DNA from 3 places in the Peribacillus sp. NPDC096379 genome. Region 1 is predicted to be linked to each of the others. Evidence: riboswitches for the same ligand, from Rfam matches in the RefSeq annotation. Region 1 holds a riboswitch; each other region holds the start of a gene.
What was found. A riboswitch is a leader RNA that binds a small molecule or an ion and turns the genes downstream of it on or off. The one in region 1 is predicted to bind cobalamin.
Positions count from the first base shown of each region.

Region 2: linked by a shared signal. The riboswitch ahead of ACIQZI_RS22635 (hypothetical protein) and the one ahead of metE (5-methyltetrahydropteroyltriglutamate--homocysteine S-methyltransferase) in region 1 are both predicted to bind cobalamin.
Region 3: linked by a shared signal. The riboswitch ahead of ACIQZI_RS19390 (FecCD family ABC transporter permease) and the one ahead of metE (5-methyltetrahydropteroyltriglutamate--homocysteine S-methyltransferase) in region 1 are both predicted to bind cobalamin.

Region 1 is NZ_JBIWFD010000002.1:858,259-866,365, reverse strand. It holds gene metE (5-methyltetrahydropteroyltriglutamate--homocysteine S-methyltransferase) at 1-1,796, opposite strand, end outside; cobalamin riboswitch at 1,944-2,142, opposite strand; partial or broken gene ACIQZI_RS13365 (alpha/beta fold hydrolase) at 2,325-3,128, shown strand; gene ACIQZI_RS13355 (twin-arginine translocase TatA/TatE family subunit) at 3,801-4,007, shown strand; gene ACIQZI_RS13350 (protoglobin domain-containing protein) at 4,817-6,118, opposite strand; gene ACIQZI_RS13345 (DUF3900 domain-containing protein) at 6,351-7,412, shown strand; partial or broken gene ACIQZI_RS13340 (Arm DNA-binding domain-containing protein) at 7,683-7,817, opposite strand.
Region 2 is NZ_JBIWFD010000009.1:10,161-18,267, forward strand. It holds gene ACIQZI_RS22625 (DUF58 domain-containing protein) at 1-1,151, opposite strand, end outside; gene ACIQZI_RS22630 (AAA family ATPase) at 1,151-2,107, opposite strand; cobalamin riboswitch at 2,483-2,701, shown strand; gene ACIQZI_RS22635 (hypothetical protein) at 2,902-3,396, shown strand; gene ACIQZI_RS22640 (ABC transporter substrate-binding protein) at 3,439-4,404, shown strand; gene ACIQZI_RS22645 (hypothetical protein) at 4,453-4,617, shown strand; gene ACIQZI_RS22650 (hypothetical protein) at 4,657-8,107, opposite strand, start outside.
Region 3 is NZ_JBIWFD010000004.1:480,480-488,586, reverse strand. It holds gene ACIQZI_RS19405 (hypothetical protein) at 333-455, opposite strand; tRNA gene ACIQZI_RS19400 (tRNA-Arg) at 613-686, opposite strand; gene ACIQZI_RS19395 (hypothetical protein) at 953-1,681, shown strand; cobalamin riboswitch at 1,792-1,937, shown strand; gene ACIQZI_RS19390 (FecCD family ABC transporter permease) at 2,102-3,163, shown strand; gene ACIQZI_RS19385 (ATP-binding cassette domain-containing protein) at 3,163-4,599, shown strand; gene ACIQZI_RS19380 (bifunctional adenosylcobinamide kinase/adenosylcobinamide-phosphate guanylyltransferase) at 4,592-5,173, shown strand; gene cobS (adenosylcobinamide-GDP ribazoletransferase) at 5,177-5,968, shown strand; gene ACIQZI_RS19370 (histidine phosphatase family protein) at 5,926-6,555, shown strand; gene ACIQZI_RS19365 (bifunctional adenosylcobinamide kinase/adenosylcobinamide-phosphate guanylyltransferase) at 6,507-6,932, shown strand; gene ACIQZI_RS19360 (cob(I)yrinic acid a,c-diamide adenosyltransferase) at 6,945-7,532, shown strand; gene ACIQZI_RS19355 (ECF transporter S component) at 7,534-8,025, shown strand; gene ACIQZI_RS19350 (hypothetical protein) at 8,022-8,107, shown strand, end outside.

The DNA of each region.
Region 1 (8,107 bases):
ATCATACCGATACCGCTTGCTTCTAAAGCTTCGACTTCCTGTCGGATTGCCAATGCCAATTGACTTAAGACATCTTTACGACTTATGTCATCACGCACAAATGACCAATTTAAAATGGTCACAGGGCCTGTTAACATGCCTTTTACAGGTTTTGTGGTCAAGTTTTGCGCATAAACCGTTTCTTTTACTGTCATTGGTTTTGTTAAGACGACATCACCAAAAATAACTGGTGGTCTAACACAACGTGAACCATATGATTGCACCCAGCCATACGTTGTAATCGCAATACCTGCTAATTTTTCACCAAAGAACTCAACCATATCTGTCCGTTCAAATTCACCATGAACGAGTACATCTAAACCAAGTTCTTCTTGAATATCAATCCACTTTTTAATTTCTTCTTTAATGTATTGCTCATACTGTTCGTTTGATAGTTCCCCTTTTCGCCATTTCAAACGTTGCTTTCGTACCACTTTCGTTTGCGGGAAACTACCGATTGTTGTCGTTGGAAGTAATGGTAAATCCCATCGTTTATCATGCAATGCTTTTCGTTCGCTTGCATCTACGCGAGTTATTGAATAATGAGATAAATTTACTAATGTATCTTGCACTTCTCTCACGTTTCGGAACGATGAATGATTTAATAATCTAACTGCTTGGTCACATTTGTCAAGCTCTTCAACAGTTAGTTCATGTTTTGCAAATTTCGTTAACAAGACCACTTCATCCAGTTTTTCATCTGCAAAAGATAGTGCATTTTTAACAATGGCCTCTAAGCTTTGTTCACTTTTCACTGTCACAGGAACATGAAGTAAGCTACAAGATGGTTGAATTATGAGACGATTATCGTCAACTATACTTGTTAATGTTCCGATGAGTTTTGCTTTCTCTTGTAAATTGGCTTTCCAGACATTTCGGCCGTCAATGACTCCTGCTGCCAAAACCTTATCTTTCGGGAAACCAATTGCTTGTAATTGAGCAATATTCATGTTTTCGTCGTGAACAAAATCGAGACCAATTCCTGCAACTGGTAATTGAACGATGGCTTGATAATGTTCGATACTTTCATAATACGTTTGTAGAATGATTTTTACGTTTGGGACGGACTTTTTAAAAGCTGTGTACACTTCATTAACATCACGTAAAATTTCACGATCAATCTGCTTTACTAAAAGTGGTTCATCAATTTGTATCCACTCAGCACCCGCTTCTTCTAATTGTTGCAATACTTCGACGTAAAGTGGAATAAGCGCTTGTAACAATTCCTTGCGTTTTTGATCATCGTATCCTTTTGACAATGCCAAAAAAGTGATCGGCCCGAGGATGACAGGCTTCCCATTTATCCCTAATTTTTCTTTTGCTTCTTTATATAATTTCAATGGCCAGTTTTCTACTAAAACCGGTTGTGCATCTTCTAACTCGGGCACGATATAGTGATAGTTTGTATTGAACCATTTTGTCATTTCTGATGCTACTTTACCTTTACTGCCTCTGGCAATTTCAAAATAGGTTTGAAGTGAAAGTTGCTTTCCTTCTGTTTTAAATCGTGTTGGGATGAGCCCAAACATAACAGCTGTATCTAATACATGATCATAATAACTGAAATCACCGACAGGAATGAGATCAATTCCTTTTTCCTGTTGTTTTCGTAAATGTGATAGGCGAATTTCTTCCATCTTGCTTGTAAATTGCGACTCGGTCAGCTCTCCTGCCCAAAACAATTCTAAACATTTTTTCCATTCGCGATTTTCACCAATTCTCGGATAGCCTACGTTTGAACTTTTAATTCCCATTATTGTTCCCCCATTTCAATTTTAATTGCCTCAATAAAAAAGTCTCTCTTTGCAATAAAGAGAGACTAATGATAGACATAGTTAACTAGAGTTGAGACTAGCAATCAGTTTCAACATACGGCTATCACTCCTCCCTATTTTCGCGTAGGTAATAAGCGCATCCAATAGGCAGGTCTCCTGACTTAGGTTCATCGTTTTCTATCCCTTCCCATTTCATGATGAAACAGTGGTTAACGATAAAGAACTCCCCATAACAGTGGCGCGACCGTGTCGGATTTACACCGAACTTCCCTTTTAAGTTAAAAACATGTTGCTTGTTGCTTTTAACACCTATCGTTTGAATATTATTCATTTTTTGAATTCTCGCAATAAAAAGTTTATTGGGATTAAGATTATATCATCTTGTCTGATTTCGCAAGTATCTTTTTATTTGGTCAGATAATTCAGGGATAAACGTTGTAAATAGTTTCGAATATCTTATCATTTTTTTCATCATTCGATCCATATACCGGTGAATGAGAGGGTGATTTAATGGCCTATTATATCCAGACTGATAACAATGTAAATATTTTTGTAGAGGATATTGGAAATGGGAAACCAGCCTTATTTATTCATGGTTGGCCTGTCAATCATAAAATGTACGAATATTAGTTAGATATTCTGCCTGAATACGGGATTCGCTGCATTGCACTTGACTTACGTGGATTTCGAAAATCAGATCGCCCCTTTAGCTTATACTCGTATAACGAAATGGCTGATGATATCCGCGGGATTATTGACACGTTAAAATTAACTAATCCTACTTTAATTGCCTTTTTAATCGGTGGTGTCATTGCAACCCGTTATATGTCTAGACACGCCGGGCACAATATTAGCCAATTAATTCTTGCAGGTGCTGCAGCCCCATCGTTTGTTCAAAGGAATAACTTTCCGTATGGAATGCCGGTTTCGGCAGTAAATTCAATTATTAGTCAAGCCTATCAGGATCGACCAAAGATACTTGATGAATTCGGCAAGATGTTTTTTGCAAGTAAAATTAGTCGTGAATTTAACGACTGGTTTTTGACACTTGGTTTTGAAGCATCTGGTCAAGGGACAATGAAGGCTTCTGAATCCTTACGTGATGAAGATCTAAGAAACGACTTAGTTGCAATCAGGATTCCAACAACTATTCTGCATGGTAAAAAAGATCAAGTATGTCCGTATGAATTAGCTCAGGTGATGCACAAGAATATCCCTCAGTCTAAACTCATTCCTTTTGAAAATAGCGGACATGGTCTTTTTTATGATGAAAAAGACAAATTTAATCAAGAACTGCTAAAAGTCTTATTATAATTTTCATTTAAATGAGCTCCTTTTGCAGGAACACATCTGTTCTTTCATAAAAAGATTAAAATGTTGGTAAGATAGATTAGACGAATGAAGACAATATATTAATGAATTGGCGGAGTTAAAAACAGATACTGAATCCTTAGAATTGATGAGATTCATGTACTTTAGCTGTTTCCTGAGGCGTGGAAAATCTTAAGACATATATGTAGAACACTCCCATACCCAAGAATTGGATCCTTGGATACGAGAGATTTCTTTTGGAATATTAAAAAAACCAGTTCTATAAAGAACTGGTTTTGTCCCTAACAATTAGGTAGCCGCCATTGCCGTAAGCTCAGTAATAAAGTTTTAAACCACCACTCCTCAAAGTGGGTGTTTGCAAAAACAGTCCTGTATGTCCTCAGTCAATGAAAAAGGCCTGACATTCTTGTTTTGATATAAAACTCCCTATTACAGCTTAAAGGTTAAAACTTAATTATCAATACGTACAACGCAGCTTGTATTAGTATAATATCTGAAATGAACAAAGATTGCAAGCCTAAATGATTGAGAAAAATACAATTCATTTTACTTTTTTATTCTTAGTATGATCAGGAGTCTTACGCTAAATATCCATCTTGCAAACGCTTGATAAAAGTCTATAATAATAGATATCTACACAAGAGGAGTGAAAATATGTTTTCCAATATTGGTGTGCCAGGTTTAATTCTCATCCTTATATTAGCACTTATCGTCTTTGGTCCTAGTAAGCTTCCTGAAATTGGACGAGCCGTCGGAAATTCACTACGGGAATTTAAAAAAGCGACAAAAGAATTAACAGATGATATTAAAGAGGATGTAAAAGAAGACATAAAAATTGCAAAAGAAGTTTCAAAAAAATAAACGTGATTTCCAATAATGGTTAGTTTGTGCACACTACACACAATTAATAGTCTTTATAACCTAAAATGCGAGATCTAATTACGTGTTTTTTAGGGTAACCTAGTTTCCATTTATTACATTGAAAAAGACGCCTGCAAAGCAGGCGTCTTTGATGCGTTTGCGGCGAGAAACCGTTGGGCCACATCCCTAACGTGCGTTAAGCATGTTCCTCGTCTTATGCAAATTAGCTCATCGCTTTATTACTATACCATTTTTTTAATCAGCAGACAAGGTTTTTATTTGTAGACTTTTAAATAGCACACTGACAGCTATCTATTGAACCAAAAATATACATTAGCATAATTTAAAATTCCTATCTAATAATAGGAAATCTCTTGTCTTTTCTAGCTTCCTTTAATTTAGCTTCAGATACATTTTTCTCAATCCGCCCCTTAAAGAAACATTTTTTACTTTTACTTTTTTGAGAATAGGAGTAAATTAAATATTCTAACGGGGTTAATGTTGAAATAACCGTAAACTCAATCACCAAATTTTTTCAGATGAGATCTGAATTTCATTGGAAATTCGGGTTTTTCATAACAAAAATGTTTATTTGGCTTTTTACTTCATTTTTTAATTGACTAGAGAATTATTATATATTCTAACGAGGAAATTCCTGTAATAATTATTCTCGAAATCAAAGGTCAGACCTCGCAATAACTAAATACAGCACAAAATTAGTGTATGGAACACTGTATACTGATTTAGAGTGCTAGGTCTTTATGGGACACCCTCATTTATCTTTCGATTCAGATTCCTTAGTTTTCAACTTATAAATTTGTCGTTAAGCGACTTAATTCATCTGAAGAAACGGCTACTTTATCAAACCCAGAGCTAAGACTTTGGAAGATTTCTGTAAAATCGGTCATTTCACCAGCTATATTCACATTTTGTTTCATTACTTTTTCCATCGCAGATAGAATTTGATTAAAAAACACCGTCGTTTCTCCAGAATGTTCCTTTGCATTCTTCATATCATCCTTGACTGAATTTATAAAGGAGCTCATCTCTTCTGTATAAGATTGGATTCCACTAATTAACAATGAAACTTCAGATACTGATTTCTTCGTATTTTCAGCAAGCTTCCTTACTTCTCCTGCTACGACAGCAAACCCTTTACCATTTTCACCAGCTCTTGCTGCTTCGATTGCAGCATTCAACGCCAATAAATTTGTTTGGTCAGCGATTTGTGTAACCATTGTAACCACTCCATTTATTTTAAGCGAAGTATTAGTTAAGTGCTCCATCTGGTTAGAGAATTGATTCATGGCTTCTTGAGAGTTGACCATCAACGTTTCCACATTTTTCAAAAGAGTAACTCCTTCTTTTGACTTTTGAACAGTATCAATTGCAATATTGGAGCCTACCTCTGTTAAAGATTGAATTTCACTGATTTTATTCTGAATTTCTTGTGTAGCAGCATTCGTTTCTTCACTGACTGCCGCTAATTCATGAGTGTTTGTTTGTATAGTCGTTTTAATAACTTGTTTTTCCGATTCAATTTGGTTACGGATCTCTTCACTTTCCAATTCATAAGCTTCCAGAACGATTTGTTGTTCTAAGCTTAATAGTTTTGTGATTACAAGTACGATTTCACGGTACTCTTCAATAGTTTCTGCCATTGGTGTAACCAAATCAATTAATGATTTTTGTAAATCTTGAAATGCACACATATACCATTTTGGTTGCAACCCAATTCTAACATGCACATGTGCAATGATATTTCTCTGCTTTATGTATTCATCATTAATTTGTCCACTAAACATTTCATATATATGTCGAAACAATGTTTTTTTCAATCGTTCAACTGAACTATTATCTTGAATAATTCTCATCAGCCCCGGCTGTTTTTCTAAATTCAGATAAAAATTTCCAACAATCTCTTCTAAATTTTCTTTAACCAATGGCTGAAACGAACGCGCAATACATAAATCTTTTTTCGTTAGTTGAATCATGTTCATTTGAGTTAAAACATCCTGATAGTTTTCAACATTAATCTCAACGATCTCTTCATATTGTTCGTACAAGTTTCCCTCATGTTTTTTTTTGTTTCTCTTAATAAATGGGTTCATTAATCTTAGCTCCTCAAAACTGTATTAAATCGTTTAATTATATATCGGTAAAAATTTTAAAACTTTAACAACAATGGTAAATTTAACACTCGCTTTCCTGCCAATTGAATGAATACTATTTCTTAATGATTGAACATCCCTGTTCTATCAAAAACTAAAACATGCTCATTGACGGAACAAGCACGCATTCTTATACTAAATAAGCATGAAATAAAGAAAATAGGTGAATGCAATGGATTTTTCAATACAATATTTATCCTTTTACGTTATATCCGTCGAGGGAAAAGGTGATCAGGCGGACAAGCGATATAAGCATTTCCAAACATTGGACGAAGAAGAGTATGAAGAAAGTTCACTCAAGGATTTCCTTGATGGGGAATTAATGAAGATTAGCAAGCGTAAAGTAGATCGGCATCCAAAAGCCGAACAAGTTCCAACTAAAATTGGCTTTTTTATCGTCGAGGAAGGTCATGAGTTAGACTCTAATCCGAACTATAATTTATTCAATCGTGTTCGTTTTGCGGACTCAAAGGAACAATTTCATGAAGAAAATGAGCAATTTGTCAGCGCATATTTAGACACAAGTGCAGTTCGCGGTGGGGTTTTTCTCATTGCAAGTGCAAAATTAACAAAATACTTTGATGAACCATTCGTATTCCTGCTTAAATGCGATTTCGAACCTAAAGTCGCTTCTATCTCGGACGAAGCAACTTTAATTCGCAACGTAGAAATGGCCATCACAACGAAAAACATGAAATCCATCCAATATCCCTACATGCCAGAAGAAGGCATGGTTGAACCTGGCGAACTGAAAATTCATCAAGCTTCACATGCTCGTTATTTCGAAGATTTCTTGAAATTCGTTGATTATGGTGAATCCATGCCAGAAATTTTGAAAGCACAAGTCATGAATATGGTACAGGAGCATGTTCAAGAAACATTCGCTGATAACAGCGAAGAACTGCAACAATTTGAACAGGCGATGGAAGTTTGGGAAGCGAGCGAAAAACGTGAGATTCAAGAGCGACTCGACACACATCAAGTGATTGAAGCCACAGCACAAATCGTTGAACATACACCTGATGCAGAAATGCGGATGACAATTGGCAATACTTCTGTGAAAGGATTGCTTTCTGATTTCGGCGAGAATGTCCATTTAGGGAAAATTAATGGTCGTTATGTGTTGCTATTGGATGCAGAATCAATTGTGTTTGAGAAAGGCGTGTCACCGATTGAATTTCATAAGCCTGATGATGTGATGGCGATTTTGGAGAGGATACGGCAGAAGGAATAGGTGAATATTAAGGGGTTTGTTGGGTATGTTTGAACGCTAAAAGTGTTGATATAACTGTGATTCCACGCATTTTTGTGACCACGATTGTGACCACAAGAAATAAAAAATCAAGGTCTTATGGCTTGTATTTTAGGTTTCCATTTAATGAAATTATACTTCTGGAGCCACTCCGCTTGCAAAAAAGCAGAGTGGTTTTTCCTATTAATATTTATCTGTACAATAAAAAAGGCACCCTTACTTTATCGGATGCCTTTCACAACTATTTCACCTGTTCTGGTAGCATTTCTTAAAGATGAAACCCCTCTTCTTTTTTTGTGTCCGTTTCCCTGTTAATGGGTCAATGCCCATATCGATTACATAGTAATACTTACCTGTTTTCTTGTCCTTCTTGATACTACCTTTCACTGTTAAAAAACCTCCTAGTTTCCTAACAGTCAATAAGTTCCTTAAATATATTTTATCAAATATTTACAAGTTTCATTGATTTTTTTATGTTCTTACATAAATAAAAAAGACACTCTTCAAGAGTGCCTACAATATTAGCTTTAAATACGAGTATTATTTACGCTCCAACGTATTCCAAATGCAATATATTTTGCGATACGGTCTGTACGTGACATAGAATTTTATACAAAACATGATTAAATCAACGTTATCTAACTTATTTCTTCCTATTTATATGTGAAGGTATTGCA
Region 2 (8,107 bases), on a different contig from region 1:
ACTCTCATCCCTCTTATATAGGCGGATCGCTTTGCAAAAAGATCTTCAGCTGCTAACTGTCCTTCTTTTTTTATACAAACTATCGTAATGGACTGGTTCATTTTATACGCACTGATTTGTTCCACCATTCTTTGATCCAAATGCGAAGTAATCAAGATGATCGCTACATTTTGAGATAATACGGTTTGATGTGATCCAAGCAAGGAACTTAAACTCCCTTTTTCATCTGCTTCTGTTTTGGCAAGTCGGTAAAGGATTCTTTGGAGCTGTCCATCTCCACCTCGGATCGGTAGTGGCGCCTCATGCATCGCCGAACCTGCATAGCCAACTAGTATCCCTTTCTTCAGAAGAACATGCGCGAAGGAGGCAGCAAATACTACCGAATCTTCAAAGGACTCTGATGAAGCTTCATCCAGGACCAAATATACATCATGACTTTTCTGTTCTTCAAATTCCTTGGTCATAATGGCATTCTTATTGGCTGTCGCTTTCCAGTTAATCCATGACATTTGGTCACCCGGCTGGTATTCTCGAACTCCACTGACAATTGAATGCTCTCTTTGCATCTTTTTTACAGACCCTGCTTCTCCTTGATTAAAGAAATTCTCCAATTGCTTATACGACAAATCATAATAAGCAGGCCAGACTAGGACTTTTTTTGGAAGATCATAATTGGCTTCCTTTTCAAATAATCCAATCATATCTCCAGTTTTCAGACGGATCGCAGACAAGCCGTGCTCCCCTCTTGGAAGATTATGAAGCAAAAACGTAATCGAAAATGATTTCCGGAACCAAGGGAAAATGAACGCCTTCTTCATGGACGTGTTTTTGCCTAATCGGCCATTAAGCTCTTCTTCCACTAGAAGAAATAACAACGGGAAGCGGTCTTTTCGTGTGATTTCAATTCTGGCTTCAATCGATTCCCCTGTTCTGAGTTCCGTTTTATCTAACGATCTTGTTACCGTGAACTTGTGGATAGGATAGAAAAACAGCCCTATCGAATAAAGGGCAAATGGCAGAAACGTATAGAACAGAAACCAACTGAGAAAACCTCCCTGAAACATCGCAAACCCAAATGCCAAGACTACCAAACTAATAAGCACTACAACCTTTGCATAAGGTCTCATTTTCTCTACCAACGATTTCATCATTAATTCACAGCCCTTTTTACTGGTACAGGAATATTATCAATAATTTCAGCAACCACCTGCTCAGCTGTAATCCCTTCGTACTTCGCTTCAGATTTCAAGATAAGGCGATGCGATAACACAAATGGGGCAAGATATTGAACATCGTCCGGCAACACATAATCCCGGTCATATAATAGAGCGTAGCTTTGAGATGCTTTCATTAAGGCAATCGAACCACGAGGACTCGCACCTAAATATACACTGCGATGCTGGCGCGTTGTTTGTGTCATTTCAACAATATAATGCTTAATCGCATCATCGACAATAACCGCCTTTGACTCTTGCTGCAAACCGCGTAGTTCAACCAATGACATAACGGGTCCAAGACTATCAAGCGGTGAAGCCAAACGCGCACGATTCAAAACTTCCACTTCTTCAAATATATCTGGGTATCCCATTTTCATTTTTAATAAAAAACGATCAAGTTGAGCTTCAGGAAGAGGGTACGTTCCTTCATATTCGATAGGGTTTTGTGTTGCCATAACAAAGAATGGTTGCTCCAGCACTCTCGTTACACCATCAATCGTCACACTTGCCTCTTCCATCCCTTCTAATAAGGCTGACTGAGTTTTCGGAGATGTTCGATTAATCTCGTCAGCCAGGATAATATTCCCCATAATCGGCCCAGGACGAAAAGTAAATTCTTGCTCCCTTGGATTATATATGGAAACGCCTGTTACATCAGACGGCAGCAGGTCAGGTGTGAATTGAATTCGTTTAAAGTCTGCACTGATTGACTTGGCCAGCGCACGGACCATCATCGTCTTACCTACACCTGGAACATCTTCCAATAAAACATGACCTCCCGAAAGTAAAGCCACTACACTTAATTCTGCTATATCTCTTTTCCCAATAATAACCTTCTCGATATTACGTATCACTTCATTTAACTTTGGGTGCTTTCCTTCATATGTCATACCTTACCTCCTGTGATTCATCCCTTATCGATTTTCAAAAGATCTGAAAAAACAACTAACCTTTTCATCCTATCGACACAATTCATTTAAAATTACTTTAACTTAAACTACATTCGACGACTCCCTTTCTAACCCTTCTTTTTCCAATATATTTACAAACTTTACATAATGGCCTTACCCAGTAGAGTTGAGCATATTTCGCATCAAAATGAGTTTTATCAAACTGGAAGAAAAATGGTGGATCTTTCATTCAACATATATCATAATTGCACAAATTTTCAAATTTTTAGATCTAGTAAACATATGTATTAGTAAACATCACAAAAAGTATGACTTTCTTATCGGAATTATATGGTAAACTATTGATAAGTGAATATAATCTTGCAGAAAAAAGGTGCTGAACTTTCAGCTTAATAGGGAATTCGGTGAAGAACCGAAGCTGTTTCCGCAACTGTAAGTGCGATGAAATAAGGATATGCCACTGTTTTATTTAACGGAATCGGACGTAGCACGCAATCCGTTATATAAAATGGGAAGGACCTTAAAGTAAATGGATGCACAAGCCAGGAGACCTGCCTTCTTTCCATCGTATTATACTCTTCGGAAGATAAGAGGATTGTACGGCAACTCTCATCTTTTCTTTCCAACTGGATATGTAGGATGGTGTGCCGCCCAATTTTCTTGGTCGGTTTTTTTGTTATAAAAAACGATTTCAAGGGCTATTCACTCTATTCATCATATAAGGGGGATTACATTTGACAAAAAAAGATTTCCGTTTTATGTGTTACCCGTACATGCGCGAATCCGCTTCAACAGTGGACTTCGAGATCAGGACTGACTCCTTGACATCTCGTATTGGCTTAGCTTGTGCATTTACTAAAAACGTACCTGTTGTACACAAAGATTTAATGTACTTACTCGACATGGGCTATAATCTAAACGGCTCAGTACGCGGACGATTAGGTATCACGCAAGAAGACTTAGATCGCCTAAGTGGTATGTATGATTTTTATACAGCAGAGGTCAAAGACTCTATCGGTACTTTTGTCTTGCCACAAGGAACTCCCGGTGCCTGTATTTTGCACACTTGCCGCAGTGAAGCGAAGAAGTCAGTAAGAGCGCTACATAAAGTGAGTCTTGAAAGAGAAGTTCCTAAAATCCTGTTCGATTACGCTCATTTACTAGCAAACGTTTTATTCGTTATGGCCGTCTATGTAAATAAACAACTTGGTGTTGAGGAAATCCCTCACGAGAGTATATGCTATGACATTAAATCGACGAAAAAATAATACATCCATCCATTTATAGGAATGAGAAATGAGGAGAACACAATGAAAAAATTCATATGGAACAATTGGTTACTCGCACTAATGCTTTCTTTTATTTTAGTACTTGCTGGCTGTGGGAATAATAATCAAACAGCACCAAGTAAGGATAATGCCCCTGCAAGTGAAATTAAAAAAGAAAAAGACCAGCCCTATTCAGTAACTGATGATCTTGGCGACAAGATCACCTTTGATAAAGTACCTGAAAAAGTGATCTCCCTTCAACCAAGCAATACAGAAATTCTCTTTGCTCTAGGAGCAGGTGAAAAAGTAGTTGGGGTCACAGATGTTGATAACTATCCAAAAGAAGCTGCCGATATTGAATCTGTTTCTGATTCAATGAATATTAACGCAGAGAAAATAATTGCGTTAAACCCAGACGTCATCATCGCCTATACAATTGGCGACGAAGCTACTTTACAGCCGCTGAAAGATGCGGGAATCCCAATCTTTGTCATTGCATCTGCTGCTACATTTGAAGATGTTTACGGAGACATTCAGCAAATTGCTGAAGTAATGGGCGTTAAGGAGAAAGGGAGCGAAATCGTCGATACGATTAAAAACCAAGTTGCAGCTGTCATTGAAAAAACAGACTCTATTAATGAAAAGAAAAGTGTCTATTTAGAAATAAGTCCTGCTCCAGAAATCTACACACCTGGAAAGAAGACATTTCAACAAGAAATCCTTGCAAAAGCGGGTGTAACCAACATATTTGAGGATCAAGAAGGTTGGATCAAAGTTTCTGAGGAAGAAGTTATTAAACGCAACCCTGCTGTCATCACAACAACTGCCGGTTTTATTGAAAAACCTGAACAAGAAATTAAGAGCCGTACAGGGTGGGACCAACTTACAGCCGTTAAGGAAGACAAAGTATACTACTTAAATGAAGACGTGATGTCCCGTCCAGGACCACGTATTGGTGAAGCTGTCGAGCTTGTTGCCAAAACCGTTTACCCAGATCTATTTAAATAAGATCGATACAAATCCTCTTTATTGAATGACAACCAGGAGGAACCAAATATGCTGAAACGCTTCTTTTTCAGTAACATTGCTCATATTCTTAAGGCTTATCCAGACAATCACAGAAAACGTAAAGAACAGAAAAGGCTGCCCCGCGGGACAGCCTTTTCTGTTCTTTCTATCTTGAACCTTCTACCTATTTCGGTCCATTCTTCATTTATCTAAAAACGAATCATAGTCATTTGACATATCAATCTCATCATTCTACCTCCACCGTTCAAACCATTTCCGAATTTTTTCTTTGTTACGTTCAAGAATTTTCTTGGACGTCGTATTTTCCTTTTGTTTTTTCCATTCAAAGAAGCTGGCAAGCGCGATAAGAACGATACCGCCAATGATCAAGTAGAGCCACCATGGCAGATTGCCCCATAGGTGATTAGTGTTCATATAGATATTTAACAAAATAGTCCCTGTCCCCGCTAAGAAATACGATTTATATTTCACAATAAATCCGAAGATGATTGCGACTAATGCCAACGTACCAATTACCAATGCATCATATACGGTATTTCCTTGTAGTGCATCCATGATTAATACTAAAAATAACAAAGGAACAATAACTAGTTCGATGGTTTGCGTCGTATGCCCATCAGCGAATACTTTTCTCAGCAATAATGTGCTGATGATAAACAATGGAAGAATCGTGACTTCTGTTGCTACGAGAGTTGGAATGTTAAATTGATCGATAATAACATAATATGGATATAAGCTTAATACGACCGCTGCTGTAAGATAGATTTTCTTTTCTAATTGATCTAAAGTGAAAGCCCGCATAACAAGTAAATAGCCGCTGACTAAGCAGGCTGCGATGATTTCTAACGCGGGATAACTTTCCACATTCGTAAAAAAACGCCAGTTAATTGTCACCACATACAGAAACCCTACGATTCGATACACATCAATCACTAGATACGTCTCTTCTTTTCGAACCATTCCGCGGAAAAACACCTTGCTCATCCAAGTCATCACACATAATGCAACGAACAACAACACAGTACCTGCAAGTATTGATAACTCGTTTGCATAGCGCACATAAAATAAGAATGTTAGCATCAGCGGGATCGCAATAAAATGTTCCCACTTCCGTTTCATCATTAAATAGATCGCAAACGCGGCTTGAATGGTGAAAAGTACAACTGAAAGTACATTCAAGTTGCTAGAAAAACGGAATATATTCCAATCTGACAAATAAACAAGGAGAGTCAGATTTAAGAATACTAGTAAATAATAATCAATCATCCGTTTCCATTCTGGATTCACTCGACTCCAAAGAATCGTTATCAAAGCTGCCGTAATTGTGCAAGTAAAGATTAGATAGTTGAAAAGCTTATATTCCTGAAAAACAAGTAATACTTGCAACTGAAGAACTGTAAATCCAATGTACGTGAATGTAAAACGCTCCCACACAATCGTTGTCCTCACTGCGCTGACCACATAAAGACTGAGCGGTATTAAGTAGAAATACATATTTGCACCTGTCACACTTATATAAAGATAACCAAGTGCTACCACAAGAAGGTTGGTCAGATGGCTGAACCAAAAGAAATAATTTCTGCCCATCCTCGAATATTTCCCTACATATACTGACAAAACATAGAACAATAATGGTCCTAAGAATAGATATGACATCCAGATATATTCATTCTCAAATTTGAAAATGGCCCATACGGATGCATACACACCGGCGCTTGTATAAACAACCGGAATCCATAGAAGATGATGGCGATATAAATAAACGGACAGAACTTGAATTGCTGCTGAAACCATCATTAAAGCGGTAATTAGAGTGGATTGCAATGTTCCAAAATAGAGCGTCATAAACGACACCATCGATAGGACCTGACCGGTAATAATAAAGATATTAAAAAAGCTTTTATACGATTTTTGCAAGAAATAGCCTAGCCCGATTAAAAGCAATGCGACAATCATGACATGTAAACTAAATGGAATAGTAAAGTCATACCATCTGCTTGTTTCGCTTATATACAGATACAAAATGAGCAATGAACCCGCTAGGGATAACGGAAAACCATACGTACTAATATCCTTCATCCATTTTTCTGTCACTTTATTATGACTGAAGAATAATAAACCAGATATCGCGGCAAGAAAGAGACTGACGATTAACCAATCTCCATTCACCATATTGATAAAAGTCAAAAACAGCATCACACTACTTGAAAGAATCCCTACACTCGAACGGAAAACCTCTATTTTTTTTGCGACATTATATACAAACAGCCCTAAATAAAGGAGGATTTGAAGCACAAATACGAAACTAGAGTGCACTGCAAAGGTCCATTCAAATGCCCAGCCAAGATAAACAAGTGACAGATTAAATAAGACGATTGCTGGATAAGTAAACACGACTTGCTTCGTTTGAATGGCTAAGAATACATATTGTGCGGCTAGAAGGATTAGTGCAATGAAAATCTGTGCATAGCCTTCTCCAAACACTTGTGCATTCGCATAGGCAAATACAAGTACACTACTCGTAATGCCCGTATACACAAAGCTTTTCGATACTTCTTCATTTCTTTTAGCCATAAATACAGAAAGAACAATGAACATGATCGGAAGCATAGCAAAAGCAATAGAAGTGAAGTCACTCAATACTGCCGCGTTCAAGACAAGATGGATATAGCCATAGCTGAATACAAGACTAAATGCAAAATTGTAATACTTTTGATTGTATTTTATCGTGAACACTAGGAATTGCAGGGATGTTAAAAGCAAAGTAAATGAATACAATACTGTGCTTGAAGCTAGTGTAAACACGACAAATGCTTCGACGAAAATTTTAAATTGGATGAAGTAAAATAAATAGGGTTTGAATACAGCCAATGGTTGATGACTTTTCAAACGATCCATATACCATAAAAATAATAAGTTAAACAACACGAGTAGAATAAATAATGTTTCTGTAGTTGGCGCCACATAGGTAAACCCGAAAAGACTTGCTAACGCAAAGGTTATCAATGAAAGGATGGTAAATAGTTTCGAAGCAAAGTGCTTAGCAATTACAAAATAAATGCCCAAACAAATCACTCCGCCGATCAACCCCAATAACCCTCTCCCCTCACCTTGCAGCGATAAATACTCTCCAAATATCCGATAATATGAAGCTGATAATATCGTAATTGGAATGAACAGACTTGCAAGCGTTAGGAAAGCAAAGGCCGTTTGTTTAATTTTTAATTTAAAGGCGATAAAAGCCATCCCAAAGAAAAACACGGACACCATGCTAATACAGAATACTTTCAGAACAGCATTCAATGCTCCCCACGTTGACGTCGCTAAGATAAGACCGCCGAACAAGAGAAGAATCACACCCATCACCAAGACTAGTGTTATATTTCTTTCCCGTATTTGCTCTGCTGACTTTGCAGGTTTCACAACAGGTTGCTGTTGAATGACCATCCTAGGTTCAGGGCTAGCCATTGGCGTTTGTACTGGATCTTGAATTAATTTTGGAGCGTGCTCTTTAGTTCGCTGTATGTTATGTGGAGCTTCATTCGGAATCGTGCTCGATTGAACCATTTCTTCTTTTTTCTCTTGCTTTTCCATTACTGCTACTTGCTGCAGCAGCTGGTGATAATGCCGTTCATACGCACTACTAAGTCTTATGTAATCCGATTTGGGAATCAATCGTTTT
Region 3 (8,107 bases), on a different contig from region 1:
GTCCAAATGGTCGGAATTCCCGCGCTTAATATTGGCTGTTGGATTAGTTGGAAGAATTCCGTCTTTTATACCAGAACAAGCACATCGTTTTCAACGTTCTAAGACGCATGTTGACCGTATGAGGCGATAACCCTTTCGTAAGGCTATTTCGTCCTTCTACCTCTGCATATGCGACGCGTTCCTTCATTCAATAAAGAATATGGCTACGGATCAAATCAGACGTCAATTCATCTACGTAGAAAGGAGACGGGTCAGTATAACGCATCAAGTATGTAATATGCTCGCGGTAATTTCCGATAGTGCGCGGTCGTACTCCTTCGGCTTCCTTTGCCTTAACGAATATATCGAGTGCTTCTTCGATGTTGTAGCGCGTATCGGGTGTAGGTAGGACTGGCAGTACGTGGGACAGAATCGCCGGCTGTCGGACCTCTTGCGCCAATATAGCCTTGTCTCATTGCGGATTCACCTCCGATTAAGTCTTACGTACAGCCTCACGTTTGTCTTACGGCGTACCTTAAAAGAACACAAAAAACCCGACATATCAGCGCTAATTCACCGTTGATTGAACGGGTCTATAACGTTGATATATCGGGCTTCGGTTACCTGTATTAGCGTCCCAGATAGGAATCGAACCTACGACCTACAGCTTAGGAGGCTGTCGCTCTATCCTACTGAGCTACTGGGACATATAAATAGTTGTGACTGATATATTATAGTTGTTATAAGAAAATTTTTCAAGGTTTATGCGCTAAAGAAAATTGTATTCACTTTGAAATAAATAGGGGGATTGTTTAGGTGTTTTTTAAATCGCCAGACTATTTTGTATTTACGCTGTGATAAAATGGGAAAGAATACTTTTATATTTCCTTCATTTTAAAAAGATTGCGCCAATAGTAATAACCTCAAGGAATTCGAATAGAGTTCATAAAACAATTTTTGCGGGGGGAATCTAATGAAGAAAAATCTATTGTTAATAGTAGTTCTTATTTTTGGAGGCTCCCTTTCACTATATACCCTAGATAAAGCCAAAACAAAGAAACTTCATACACCTCCAGAGTTACTCGCGACAGTTGATGGAGATAAGGTTGCTTATCAGGTTCGCAGTTTTGAAAGGGACGGGATTGTAATTGTGAAAGGCGAAAAAGAAGATCCAATTACTAAGGTTAACCCTCGAACAAAACTTATAATTGATTTCGCTGAAGAACCCGAAAGTTTCATTGTTTCAGAGATGAATAGCTTTGGGGATGAAGAGGATTATTTAAGAACGGAGGAGTGGGATACAGTCAGTTTCAGAGAGTATGCCTTGGACAACTGGGTTGGTTATAAATCTTATGTCATCCATGCAAAGTGGAAAAATGGGCAAGAGGCGACATATTCCATTAAACTGGACGTTAAGCAACTCGTTTCTTATCAGGGATTATTGCCAAGGGAACATGAAAACAGTGCTTTGATTATCCTTGGAAAATCGGGTGTTAGTCCTGTTAATTTTGATGAAAATAAGTATGATTTAAGCCCTATTCACACGATGGATGCAGATGGAAAATTACCATCTGGATATCCTGAATTGAAAATAGAAAGCACCCCCACCTATATTATTTTTGACTATACTCAAGAAGTGTTCCGAACTGATGATGACGAAGAGCTAATAAAATACTTAGAATCCATGCAGAGCAAAGAATAAAAAGTAGTTGTGTCAGAGGATTATTAAACATGATTGTCTGTTGACTCACAATGCAATAATTTTCTGACTAGTTTTCGCATTCAATTGTGTATAATAGATGGATAGAAGCGAAATACATAAACGAAATAGGTGTCTGATCTAGGACTTAAAAGAGAAGTTGGTGAGTGCCAACGCGGTTCCACCACTGTATGAAGATATGGATGGTACCGTAACGTAGACCATAAGCCAGGAGGCCTGCCTGTATTCGTGCACCCAATTTAATTTGCCTGCGGGTATGGGAAGGTGTGTGGCAGACATATGGGGACATCTGTTCATACTATAGACGATTGACTTATAAGGGTCAGACTTCCTAAAAGAAATAGAGGAGGCTGATCTTTTATTTATTCCCTCTAAAAATGCATGGTAAGGGAGTAGTGGAATTTGGGAGATTTGAAAATAGGTAAAATTTTACAAAACAACAAACAGCTAGCTTATATACTCGCATTTGCATTTCTTGCTGTCTCGATGATTGTTGGAATTTCAGTAGGTTCGGTTTCAGTGCCTGTGTCTGAGCTTTTTCGAATTATTGGCAAGGAAGTTTTTCATTTACCGCTGTCAACTGAAGCAAATGTGATGTTTTCGAATATTGTGATGAAAATACGCTTGCCTCGTGTTGTTTTGGCAGGATTGGTAGGAGCATCTCTTGCTATTTCTGGTGCAGCGTTTCAAGGTCTTCTGCGTAACCCGTTGGCCGATCCCTATACACTCGGCGTTTCCTCGGGGGCTTCTGTGGGGGCGGTTGTAACACTATTCTTCGGGTTGTCACTACCTGTTATCGGGTTATTTACTTTGCCATTATTAAGTGTCCTATTTTCGTTCCTGACGATTTTCTCTGTACTGTTGTTTGCACAGAAAATGGATCGCTCGATGAAGGTAGAAACGATTATTTTAACAGGGATTATTTTTAGTTCGTTTTTAGGCGCATTTATTTCCCTGATGATTGCCATGACTGGAGAAGAATTACGTCAGATTATTGGCTGGCTATTGGGGAGTGTCTCAATGCGTGGCTGGAGCTATGTGGGGATTATTTTGCCATTCTTTATCGTGGGAGCTGTGATCCTTATGCTGAATGCACGTGAATTAAATGCCTTATCCTTTGGAGAAGATCGTGCACAGCATTTAGGTGTGAATGTGAAACAAAGAAAGCTACTGATTTTAATTGCAGGTTCGCTGCTAACTGGGGCTGCTGTGGCTGTTTCAGGGACAATAGGCTTTGTTGGCTTGGTGATTCCACATTTCACGAGACAGCTTGTTGGTCCGGATCACAAGCATTTCTTGCCGTTATCGATGATCATTGGAGGTGGATTCTTAATTCTGGCAGATCTTGTTTCAAGAATTATTATTTCCCCAGCTGAATTACCAATTGGTGTTATTACCGCGTTAATTGGTGCCCCTGTCTTTGCCATGATCTTATTAAAACGGCGCAGGATAGAAAGAAGGTGATGAATATGCTAACTGTTACTGAATTAATAGGTGGGTATACAAGGGAAATGCCTGTTTTGAAAAACCTTACCTTCGAGGTTGCCAGAGGAGAATTGTTTGGAATTCTTGGACCGAATGGAAGTGGAAAAACTACGCTGCTCCAAATGATGAGTGGCATATTACCTTATCATAGTGGAGAAATCATGCTTAAAGGAAAAAGGCTGCAGGATTATCGTACGAAGGAACTTGCTAGAGTCATTGCCGTTCTACCTCAGCACTCTACACAGGCTTTTTCCTATACGGTAAAAGAGACGGTCTCTCTTGGTAGATATGCGCATCAAAAAGGTTTACTGCAGAGTTGGTCAACGGAAGATGAAGAAGTTGTGCAAAAGGTTATGGAACAAACAGGTGTCACCCAATTTCAACATGTACCTTTTGAACAGCTTTCTGGTGGTGAGAAACAGCGTGTCTTGCTTGCACAGTCATTGGCACAAGAACCGGAAATTCTTTTTCTAGATGAGCCAACGAATCATTTGGATCTTTCCTATCAGAAGGAGCTACTCGACTTGATGAAAAGGTGGACGAAGGAAAAAGACCTGACTGTTATTTCTATTTTCCACGATTTAAATCTTGCTAGTCTATACTGTGATAGATTGCTACTGTTGGAAAAAGGAAGGATTCAGATCAATGATAGGCCGAATGAAGTGCTGAAACGAGAACGCATTCAAGCGGTATACCAAACGGAAATTGAAAATCGACCACATCCGAGTCTTCCTAAACCGCAACTTTTCATTGTTCCGGCTCATCTTGCCAAGGAGCAGGAGGCACTGGTGATTAATGAGCGATATTTAGAAAGAAATGATGAGTGGATTGCATTGAATTCACCGATCCCGCTTAAGACGCTATCTTCTGGAGTAACAGGAGCTGGAGACAGCTGGAATCAAACGTTTGTGAACTGTCACGTTAAGCGTACTTATGATTGTCATGATCCTCTCGAGGAAATGATAGAGTACTTGTCTGCAAAAGGATTTAATCCAAGCGAAACGGTGGGCATGATGACGAATGTTGATGTGAAGACAGCGGCAGTACGTTTCTATGAAGGCGATGATATCTCCACTTTCATCGTGGTAACGGCGGGTAAAGGAATTCCGGTTCATACATCTCATACTGAAAGAGCTAAAGGACCCAGCGTCCATACATGGGTGTTTGTGAACGGGTGTTTACCGGAAGAAGCGTTTATTCAGAGTCTTGTTATTGCAACAGAAGCAAAGGTAAAGGCGTTATATGAATATGGAGCAGAAACTACGACGGAAGATAGCGTCTTAATTGCTGCCTCGCAACGGGGGACAAACATCCGACAAGGTGAATCCATGGAATCATTAGTTCAGCTAGTTAGCACGGGGGTGTATGAATGTACGGTGCTGGCAATGAAAAATAGAGAATGGAAGGATGGCTGAAATGGAGACGGCACCCATCTACTTTATCACTGGAGGCGTACGTAGCGGGAAGAGCACGTTTGCGGAAAAAGCAGCTCATGAGCTGGCGCGAGCTCATACTGGAACCTTGTTATATTATTTGGCTTGTGGCAGAGCACAAGATGAAGAAATGCAGCAGCGGATTGAGTTGCATCAGCAATCTCGTCAAAATAGTGTTGTTCCATGGCAGTCTGGTGAGTTCCCTAGAAATATTGACAACTCCATCCCTTTTTACAATAAACAGACAATCGTCTTGTTGGATTGTTTGACCACTTGGCTCGATAATGAGTTGTTTTCGATAGATTCAGAGCTCGGCAAACAACATCTCCAAAACGTCTTTGAAAAAATGATGGGAAGTATAGAAACAATACGAAATCATTGCTTCAGCTTGATTGTGGTCAGTAATGAAGTATTGCACGAACCTTTACCAAGTAGTGAAATCGTACAGGCTTATCAAAAAACAATTGGTAGGCTGCATCAGGAACTTGTTGCTCGTTCAACTCAAGCCTATTTGGTTGAATCGGGTATTCCACTCATGATGAAAGGGAGCAAGTAAAGAATGAGCGTATTCATCGGTTATTTAATTAATCTTCAGTTCTTCACGGCAATTCCGATCAAAAAACAGCTTCCCATGGATGAACCATCCATTCATCGAGCTGTTCAGACCTTTCCACTTGCAGGACTGACACTCGGTTTGCTAGTCAGCGGCAGTCTCTTTGCGCTCATGGAGTGGACGCCTTTCTCCTTGCTTGCGATTAGTTTCGTTGTGTGGCTACTGACGATTATTCTAACAGGAGGCCTTCATCTTGACGGATGGATGGATGCGAGTGATGCGTTTTTTTCCTATCAGGACAAAGAAAAGCGGCTTGAAATTATGAGCGATCCGCGAACGGGAGCGTTTGGTGTTTTATCTGTGATCGTCTTATTAAGTGCAAGGTTTCTATTTATTTATGAAATCATTTCAAGAATGAATCTCAGTTCTTTTTTCTTAATTGCCTTAATTCCTACCATAAGTAAAATGGTGATGGGGATGTTGCTCTATACAGCGCCGCTTGCTAAACAAGATGGATTGGCAGCATTTTTTCAAAGAGCAGCGAAAAAAAGTAGTATACATATATATGGCTTGTATCTAATTGTCTTATTAATTATGGCATTTTACATAAGCTTGCCTTTACTTTATATGAGTTTAATCATGATAGCGGTAGCTTGTATTCTCTTTTTATTGATCCGCAGGAAAACCACAATTTGGTTCGGCGGAATCACAGGCGATGTTCTGGGAGCATCGGTAGAAGGAGTGGAGCTGTTTTTATGGCTGACGGTGTGGGCCTTTCCTTACTTCGCCATGGTATGACGGAGGCGAATGTTAAGAAGCAATATGTAGGATGGACAGATTCACGGTTGACAACAGAAGGGTTGCAGGAACTAGAGCGATTACAATCAAGCTATCCAAACTATGATCGGTTGTATTGCAGCGATTTAAATCGTTGCATCCAAACTGCAAATATCTTATTTCCAAATTTTGAGCCTATTTTAAAGAGAGAATTTCGTGAAATGAATTTTGGTGAGTGGGAAGGAAGAACCTATGAGCAATTATTAAGCTCCTCTTATTATAAGCGCTGGTTGGAGCGTCCGTTTGAAATAGAACCGCCACGTGGGGAGAGCTTCGACGACTTTAGTAAGAGAGTAAATCGGGGCTGGAGCGAAATTGTAGAGGATATGAAGCGGAAGGAAACTAAATCTGCTGTAATCCTTACACATGGTGGGGTGATCCGTGATTTGCTTGTTAAATATGCTCCCGAGCAAAAGCCGTTTTGGGGCTGGGAAATTTCTTACGGTTGTGGGTACGAGCTTTACTGGAAGAGCTACGAGCAATTGAGGAGGGGTGAGAGATGCACTTTGTTACAGGCGGTGCCTATAATGGAAAAAGAAAATGGGTAAGGTCGTTACATGAACAAACCCAATGGCTTTCTGCTTATTATGATTATCCACTCCCGCTTCGTTCAAATGATTTTTTAGAAAAAAAGATTGTATTAGAAGGAATTGAGATGTGGATAAAGAATGATGTAGAGAGTAGCGATGGTTCAAACATTCGTGCGAATTGGAAGACGTACATTCAAACATGGCACGACTGGGAGCAGGAGCAAGGAGATCGAAGAATCATTATAATTGGAACCGACATTTCAAAGGGAATTGTCCCAATGAACAAACTAGACCGAACTTGGCGTGATGTTACAGGTTGGGTCTATCAAGACTTGACGGTCCTATCCAACCGCGTCGATATCATTTGGTATGGCTTAAATCAACAATTAAAATAAGGAGATGAAAGCATGAATATTTACACACGTACAGGAGATAAAGGGAAAACCAGCGTCATTGGCGGCCGAGTGGATAAGGATGACGTTCGAGTGGAAGCGTATGGAACGGTTGATGAGGTGAACAGCTATGTTGGGTTAGCTATGGCGGAATTAGATCGTACAAAGTTCGCAGATGTTTTAGAAGACCTGGAGAAGATTCAGCATGAATTATTTGATTGTGGCGGTGATTTAGCAACGATTTCTGATAAAGCACCGGAAAAGCTAACAGCAGAAGCGATTACGTATTTAGAACAGCGTATTGATGAATATATTTCGGAAGCACCACCACTTGAGAAATTTATTTTACCAGGGGGAACGAAGCCAGCCGCAACGATTCATCTTGCTCGTACCGTTGTGCGTCGGGCTGAACGACTGACTGTAACGCTTGTGAAATCAGGGGCCGCTGTTTCTCCTTTGTCACTACAATATTTAAATAGACTGTCTGACTATTTCTTTGCACTTGCACGGGCGATTAATGTTCGCCTTGGGGTTAAAGATGTAGAGTACGTTAGAAGTGCGAAGGTGTTCCACAACACCAAGAAAAAGGAGCAAACGGATTGAAATGAATGTTAAACAAATGAGCCTCCTTGCCATCTTTATTGCTTTATCGGTAGCAGGTGCTTTTATAAAAATTCCAGGTGTTATTGGCAGCGTGGCACTGGACAGTTTTCCTTCGTTACTAGCAGCTTGTTTACTCGGTCCAGTTGCGGGTGCGGTTGTTGGCGGGCTCGGGCATTTCATTTCAGCTATTATAGGTGGAATGTTGCTCGGTCCTCTTCATTTCATTATTATGTTAGAAATGGCCTTACTTGCTTGGACTTTCGGCATTTTGTATCGAAAGGGCAATAAGGTTGGGGCAAGTCTGTTATTTTTTATTGGCAATGCATTTATTTCTCCCTTGCCATTCATTATGATCATCAGCTGGTCATTTTTTGTGGCTTTAATTCCATCGCTGACCATTGCAACAGCGATTAATTTAGGTGTGTCCCTTATTTTGCTGCCGCGATTAACACCTATTTTGCAAAAAATGATGAATGAAGGTGCAAAGGAATGAGGGACGTTTTAAAATTGCCGATATCTAATTCTGAAACATTAATTATTTCATGTGATAATAGCGGTGGGATTGGCATGAAGGA